2 regions of the Streptomyces sp. R-74717 genome follow, and region 2 is predicted to be linked to the other one. Evidence: riboswitches for the same ligand, from Rfam matches in the RefSeq annotation. Region 2 holds a riboswitch; the other holds the start of a gene.
The links. A riboswitch is a leader RNA that binds a small molecule or an ion and turns the genes downstream of it on or off. The one in region 2 is predicted to bind S-adenosylmethionine.
Positions count from the first base shown of each region.

Region 1: it holds a riboswitch for S-adenosylmethionine, as region 2 does, so the genes downstream of both, NRF20_RS32430 (aminotransferase class V-fold PLP-dependent enzyme) here and thrC (threonine synthase) in region 2, are expected to answer to the same signal.

Region 1 is NZ_CP102361.1:7,077,326-7,081,004, forward strand. Features, by position in the region: gene NRF20_RS32420 (cytochrome bc complex cytochrome b subunit) at 1-257, shown strand, start outside; gene trpD (anthranilate phosphoribosyltransferase) at 384-1,448, shown strand; SAM riboswitch class IV at 1,532-1,649, shown strand; gene NRF20_RS32430 (aminotransferase class V-fold PLP-dependent enzyme) at 1,825-3,255, shown strand; gene NRF20_RS32435 (Lrp/AsnC family transcriptional regulator) at 3,339-3,620, opposite strand; gene NRF20_RS32440 (rhomboid family intramembrane serine protease) at 3,617-3,679, opposite strand, start outside.
Region 2 is NZ_CP102361.1:4,526,085-4,529,763, forward strand. Features, by position in the region: gene NRF20_RS20530 (MoaD/ThiS family protein) at 1-192, opposite strand, end outside; gene thrC (threonine synthase) at 222-1,523, opposite strand; SAM riboswitch class I at 1,541-1,668, opposite strand; gene NRF20_RS20540 (glucosyl-3-phosphoglycerate synthase) at 1,822-2,772, shown strand; gene NRF20_RS20545 (trehalose-6-phosphate synthase) at 2,817-3,679, shown strand, end outside.

The DNA of each region.
Region 1 (3,679 bases), 2.6 Mb from region 2:
GCCTGCCGCACGGTGAGTTCGTCGAGATCCACGAGCCGCTCGGCCCCGAGCAGCTGCACACGCTCACCGCGCACGAGCAGTACGAGCCGGTCGAGATCGGCCCGACGGTCGACGAGAACGGTGTCGAGCGCAAGGTGCCCGCACTGCAGAAGCTGCGGGCCAGGCTCAGCAAGGGCTACTACGGCGAGAACAACCAGATCGCCAAGCCCACTGTCGAGGAGTACAAGGAGATCACCAGCGGCCACGGTCACCACTGATCGCCTGAACTGATCGCCACAGCAGGAGCCCCGTCCATCCGATGGACGGGGCTCTTCGCTGTCCCTGGCGCTCGATAGGGTGGGGGGCGACCCCTTTTATCGGCTATGGACCCCCAGGAGCGGACCATGAACGTTGTGACCCCGGTCGGCGGCGACAGCGTGGCGGACCGTTCCTGGCCCGGCGTGCTGAACCCGCTGCTGCGCGGCGAGAACCTGACCGCGGACGACACCGCATGGGCGATGGACCGCATCATGAGCGGTGAGGCGACCGATGTGCAGATCGCCGGTTTCGCGGTGGCCCTGCGCGCCAAGGGCGAGACGGTCGACGAGGTGTCCGGCCTGGTGAGCGCGATGTACAAGCACGCAAACACGATCCACGTACCCGGTCGCACGGTCGACATCGTCGGCACCGGCGGCGACCTCGCCAAGACGGTCAACATTTCCACGATGTCGGCGATCGTCATCGCGGGTACCGGCGCCAAGGTCGTCAAGCACGGCAACCGCGCCTCCTCGTCGGCGAGCGGTTCCTCCGATGTGCTGGAGAAGCTCGGCGTCAATCTGGAGCTCAGCGCGCAGCGGGTCGTCGAGGTCGCCGAGGAGGCGGGCATCACCTTCTGCTTCGCGGTGAAGTTCCACCCTGCCCTGCGCTATGCCGCCAGGGCCCGCAAGGAGCTCGGCACCCCGACGACGTTCAACATCCTCGGGCCGCTCACCAACCCGGCCAACGTCCGCTCCCAGGCCATCGGCGTCGCCGACCTGCGGATGGCGCCCATCGTCGCCGGTGTCCTTGCCGAACGCGGAAATTCGGCGCTGGTCTTCCGCGGCGACGACGGCCTGGACGAGCTGGCGACCACCGCGACCTCGCGCGTCTGGGTGGTCCGGGACGGATCGGTGCGCGAGGAGGCGTTCGACCCGCGCGACGTCGGTCTGGAGCTGGTGCCGGCACAGGCGCTGCGCGGCGCCGACGCCTCGTACAACGCGGATGTGGCCCGCCGGGTGCTGGCCGGCGAGCAAGGCCCCGTACGGGAGGCCGTGCTGCTCAACTCGGCAGCGGCACTGGTCGCGTTGGACCCGACGGACGGCATGCTGAACGAGCAGCTCGCCGCAGGGATCGCGAAGGCCGCCGAGTCCATCGACTCGGGGGCGGCCCGGCAGGCGCTGGAACGCTGGGTGGCGGTCAGCAACGCCTGACCCGACGGAATGTGACGCGGGGCGCGGTCCAGATCTTGGACTGCGCCTTGCGCGTTGACGCCCGTATGGCAAGATGCTGGGCAGGTCATGAGTGACAGCGACTACGGCCCCGGCCCGCTGTCCGGCAACCCTCCGTCCGTGGCGGGGTGCCCCGGGTGAAGACCAGGCCGTAGGCAGCGAGGTCTGCGGCAAGCGCGGGCCCCTCGGCATCTGTGAATGCCAGCCCCCGGGGTCCTGGTCCCTAGGGAGTCTCTTGTGAGCAAGCGAATGCGATAGGGCTTACCGGCCCTCCTCCGCACCCCCATTTTCACTTCCTGCTGCGCTGCCGCGTATCCGCCGGCGCATGCAATTCGCCTGCCTGTTAAGGGAGTTCGCCATGTCTGTCTTCACCGCTGCCGTCGATCAGTCGCTTTGTGCCCCTCTGCCGGTTCTGGGTAAGGATGTAACGGTTCCGTTGGTCACGGGTGGTGAAGTCACGTACGCCGCTCTCGACTACGCCGCCAGCGCCCCGGCCCTGCAGCGCGTCTGGGACGACGTCGCCGCGTACGCCCCGTACTACGGCAGCGTCCACCGCGGCGCCGGGTACCTCTCGCAGCTCTCCACGGACCTCTTCGAGAACAGCCGCGCGACCGTCGCGGAGTTCCTCGGCTGCCGCCTTGAAGGGGGTCCGGACGAAGCCCGGTCGGGCAAGGGCGGTGGTGGGCGGCGGGAGGGCGACCAGGTGATCTTCACCCGCTCGACCACCGACTCCCTCAACCTGCTGGCCGCCGTCGTCCCCGCCGACTGTCAGGTCTTCGTGTACGAGACCGAGCACCACGCCTCGCTGCTGCCGTGGCGCGACGCCCGGGTGACCTACCTCAACGCCCCGCGCACCCCGGCCCAGGCCGTCGAGACGCTGGAGCGGGCACTCGCCGACCGTGACCCCTACGGCCCTGCGCTGGTCTGCGTCACCGGCGCCTCCAACGTCACCGGCGAACTGTGGCCGGTCAAGGAACTGGCGGCCGCCGCGCACGCGCACGGTGCCCGGATCGTGCTGGACGCCGCGCAGCTCGCCCCGCACCACCCCATCGACATCGCAGAGCTGGACGTCGACTGGGTCGCCTTCTCCGGACACAAGCTGTACGCGCCGTTCGGCTCGGGTGTGCTCGCGGGCCGGGCCGACTGGCTGCAGGGCGCCGAGCCTTACCTGGCCGGCGGCGGAGCCTCGCGCAAGGTCGCCCGCCGCACGGACGGCGGTGTGGACGTCGAGTGGCACTCCACCGCCGCCCGCCACGAGGCCGGTTCCCCCAACGTCATCGGCGTGTACTCCATCGCCTCCGCCTGCAGGGCGCTGACCGAGGCGGGCTTCGACAACCTGGTCGCCCGGGAGCAGCAGCTCGTCACCGCGGTCCGGGCCGGACTCGCCGGGGTCCCCGAGGTCAAGGTGCTCTCGCTGTTCGGCGACGACGCCCCGCGGGTCGGCGTCATCTCCTTCGTGGTGGAGGGCTGGAACAGCTCGCACTTCGCGGCCGCGCTCTCCGCCGAGTACGGCATCGGGGTCCGCGACGGACTGTTCTGCGCCCACCCGCTGGTCCGTACCCTGCTGGGCAGCGACCCGCAGGAAGTCGGCGAGTGCGGCGCGCCCGAGGCCGAGCCGGGCGAGGGCTCGCTCAACGCGATCCGGGTGAGTTTCGGCGCCGGTACGCCGGACGAGCACATCGAGCGATTCGTGCGCGCGGTCAAGGAACTGGTGAGCAAGGGCGCCCGGTGGAAGTACCGCACCGAGGACGGCCGCTGCGTCCCGGACCGGGGCGCAGCGCAGCTCTGACGGGCGCGCAGCACTGCGGCGGGGGACGGGCTCGGCTGTGCCCGTCCCCCGCCGCAGTGCTACGCCGTAATAGGGGGGCGTACCTACGCGTCGAGGCCGATGGCGAAGGCGGCCTCAAGGTCGTGCTGCGAGTACGTACGGAAGGCCACATGCGTGTCGGTGGCCTCGACGCCGGGGATCTTGCTGATCCGGCCGGGGATGACGTCCGCCAGATCGTCGTGCTTGGCCACCCGGACCATGGCGATCAGGTCGTACGTACCGGTGACCGAGAAGACCTCGCTGACGCTGTCCAGCGCTGCGATGGCCTCGGCGATCTCGGGAATCCGGTCCACGCTGGTTTTGATGAGCACGATCGCGGTGATCACGGCTGGCTTTCTCCCTCGGTGGCCGTGGCTGGAGTCCTCACTCTATCCGTACCCCGGTA
Region 2 (3,679 bases):
GTCGTCGTTGACGTACACGTTCACGAAGCGGCGCAGCTTGCCCTGGTCGTCCAGGACGCGGGCGGCGATGCCCGGGTGGTTCTGCTCCAGGGACTCGATGACCTGGGAGAGGGTCGAGCCCTCGGCCGGGACCTCGGCCTGGCCGCCCGTGTAGGTGCGGAGGATGGTGGGGATGCGGACCTTGACGCTCATGAGGGGTGCCTTTCTTCGGTCTCGGGTGGTCAGCCGGCGGCGAGGCCGGCAGCGCGGAACGCGTCCAGGCTCGGGCGGATCGTCGCGGTCGCCTGCGAGGTGGCGGCCACCGCGTCGAGGGTCTTGAGGCCGTCACCGGTGTTGAGGACGACGGTGGTCAGCGTCGGGTCGAGCAGACCGGCCTCGATGAGCTTCTTCGTCACGCCGACCGTCACCCCGCCCGCCGTCTCCGCGAAGATGCCCTCGGTGCGCGCCAGCAGCTTGATCGCGTCGACGACCTGCTCGTCGTTGACGTCCTCGACCGCACCGCCGGTGCGGCGGGCGATGTCCAGGACGTACGGGCCGTCGGCCGGGTTGCCGATCGCCAGGGACTTGGCGATGGTGTTCGGCTTCTGGGGCCGCACGACGTCGTGACCGGCCTTGAAGGCGGTGGAGACCGGGGAGCAGCCCTCGGCCTGGGCACCGAAGATCTTGTACGGCCTGTCCTCGACGAGACCGAGCTTGATCAGCTCCTGCAGACCCTTGTCGATCTTCGTGAGCTGCGATCCGGATGCGATCGGGATGACGATCTGGTCGGGCAGCTGCCAGCCGAGCTGCTCGCAGATCTCGTACGCCAGGGTTTTGGAGCCCTCGCCGTAGTACGGGCGCAGATTGACGTTGACGAAGCCCCAGCCCTCGCCGAGCGGGTCGCCGATGAGTTCCGAGCAGAAGCGGTTGACGTCGTCGTAGTTGCCCTCGATGCCGACCAGCTCACCGCCGTACACCGCGGCCATGACGACCTTGCCCTGCTCCAGGTCGTGCGGGATGAACACGCAGGAGCGGAAGCCGGCGCGGGCGGCGGCGGCGCCCACCGCACCGGCGAGGTTGCCGGTGGAGGAGCAGGAGAGGGTGGTGAAACCGAAGGCGCGGGCGGCCTCGACGGCGATGGCGACGACGCGGTCCTTGAAGGAGTGCGTCGGGTTGCCGGAGTCGTCCTTGACGTACAGGCCGCCGGTGACGCCCAGCTCGCGGGCGAGGTTGTCGGCCTTGACCAGCTTGGTGAAACCGGGGTTGATGTTGGGCTTGTCGGCGACATCGGCGGGGACCGGCAGCAGCGGCGCGTAACGCCAGATGTTGTTGGGTCCGGCCTCGATGCGCTTCTTCAGCTCGTCGGGGGAGCCGCTCGGCAGGTCGTACGCCACTTCGAGCGGCCCGAAACAGGACGCGCAGGCGAAAATGGGGCCGAGCTCGAAACGCTCGCCGCACTCGCGGCAGGAAAGCGCCGCGGCGGGTCCGAGGTCGACAGCTTCGGCGGAAGAATCGGTGCTTACTGCAACCGTCTGCGTAGCCATGATGGCGAGGCCCTTTCTCCTCATCTTCCTCGCGACGCATTTCGCCACGAGACGGAATTGGCACCTTCCCCACCGTGACCTCGCGGTCGGCAGGAGGGTTGCCGGGACTTCAACGGGCCGTTCCCTCAGTCCCTCTGGATGAGCGCTGTGGCACTGGATCACCGATCCAGGCATTTATTGGCGGACTGACCCCGACATGCGACGGCCATCCGCGTTGTTCAAGACTGTAACCGAAGCACCGGAGAGTTGAGATAGTCGTCCGAACCGCGAGATGGATCACATACAGGGAGTATCGACCGTGCTGGAAGAGGTCGAACGCTGGCTGGCCAGGCGTTCCTGGTCGGCCGCCGACCGCCCGCTGGACCGCATCCTGGCCGCCAAGGCCAGGGACCCGCGCCGCGGGAGCGTGAGCGTCGTACTGCCCGCGCTGAACGAGGAGGCGACGGTCGGCCGGATCGTCGCGACGATCCGGCTCGAGCTGATGGAGAAGGTCCAGCTGGTCGACGAACTCGTGGTGATCGATTCCGGTTCCACGGACGCCACCGCGAAGGTGGCCCGGGAGGCCGGCGCCCGGGTGGTGCACCGGGACGAGATACTCCCCCGGATACCCGCCGTGCCCGGCAAGGGCGAGGTGCTGTGGCGATCGCTCCTGGTGACCGGCGGTGACATCGTCTGCTTCATCGACGCCGATCTGAAGGACTTCTCGGCGGACTTCGTCTCCGGCGTCGTCGGCCCACTGCTGACCGAACCGAACGTGCAGTTCGTGAAGGCGATGTACGACCGACCCTTCGGTGACACCACAGGTCAGGGGGGTCGCGTCACCGAACTGGTGGCCCGTCCGCTGCTCAATCTGCACTGGCCGCAGCTGGCCGGTTTCGTCCAGCCGCTGGGCGGGGAGTACGCCGTACGCCGCTCCCTCCTCGAACGGCTGCCCTTCCCCGTCGGCTACGGAGTGGAACTGGGCCTCCTGGTCGATGCGCTGCACACGGTGGGTCTGGACGCGCTGGCCCAGGTCGACGTAGGGGTGCGCAAACACCGCCACCAGGACGGGCAGGCGCTCGGCCGGATGGCGGCGACGATCTACCGGACCGCTCAGCTCCGGCTGTCCCGGGGGCACTTGGTGCGGCCTTCGCTCACCCAGTTCGAGCGCGGCGAGGACGGCTTCGTACCGCGCACCCATGCGGTGGACACCGAGGAGCGGCCCCCGATGCGCGAGATCGAGGAGTACGTTTCGCGCCGCGCGGCCTGACTTCGCACGTTTGGGCGGTTCGTGATCGGGCTAGATTCCGCAACATGGTCTCCGAGCACGAAGCCCAGTCCGCTGCCCAGGTCCTCGTTGCGTCCAACCGCGGCCCGGTGTCGTACACCCTCGCCACGGACGGATCGCTCGACGCGAAGCGCGGCGGCGGCGGGCTCGTCTCCGGGCTGAGCGCCGTCAAGGACAAGCTGTGGGTGTGCGCCGCGCTCGGTGACGGGGACCGGGAGGCGGTCCGGCGCGGGGTCGGTGAGCAGGGCGTACGGATGCTCGACATCGACGCGGCCGTCCACGCGGACGCGTACAACGGCATCGCGAACTCGGTGCTCTGGTTCGTCCACCACATGCTGTACCAGACGCCGCTGGAGCCTGTCTTCGACGCGGAGTTCCGGCGGCAGTGGGCGTCGTTCGAGACGTACAACCGGGCCTTCGCCGAGGCGCTCGCCGAGGAGGCGGGCCCGGGTGCGGCGGTGCTGGTGCAGGACTACCACCTGGCACTGGTGCCCGGCATGCTCCACGAGCTCCGCCCCGACCTGCGGATCGGCCACTTCTCGCACACCCCGTGGGCCCCCGTCGACTACTTCCGTCTGCTCCCCGACGACATCGCCGAGCAGCTGCTGCACGGCATGCTGGGCGCGGACCGGGCGGCCTTCCTGACCCGGCGCTGGGCGGACGCGTTCATCGGCTGCTGTACGGAGATCCTGGGCGGCACCGGCCGGACCAGGATCGGGGTGCACGGGCTCGGCGCGGACGCGGACTTCCTGCGCGGGCGCGCGCACGAGGCGGACGTCGACGAGCGGATGGCGGCGCTGCGGGAGCAGGTCGGCCCCGGCCGGAGGACGATCGTACGAGTGGACCGGACGGAACTGTCCAAGAACATCGTGCGCGGCCTGCTCGCGTA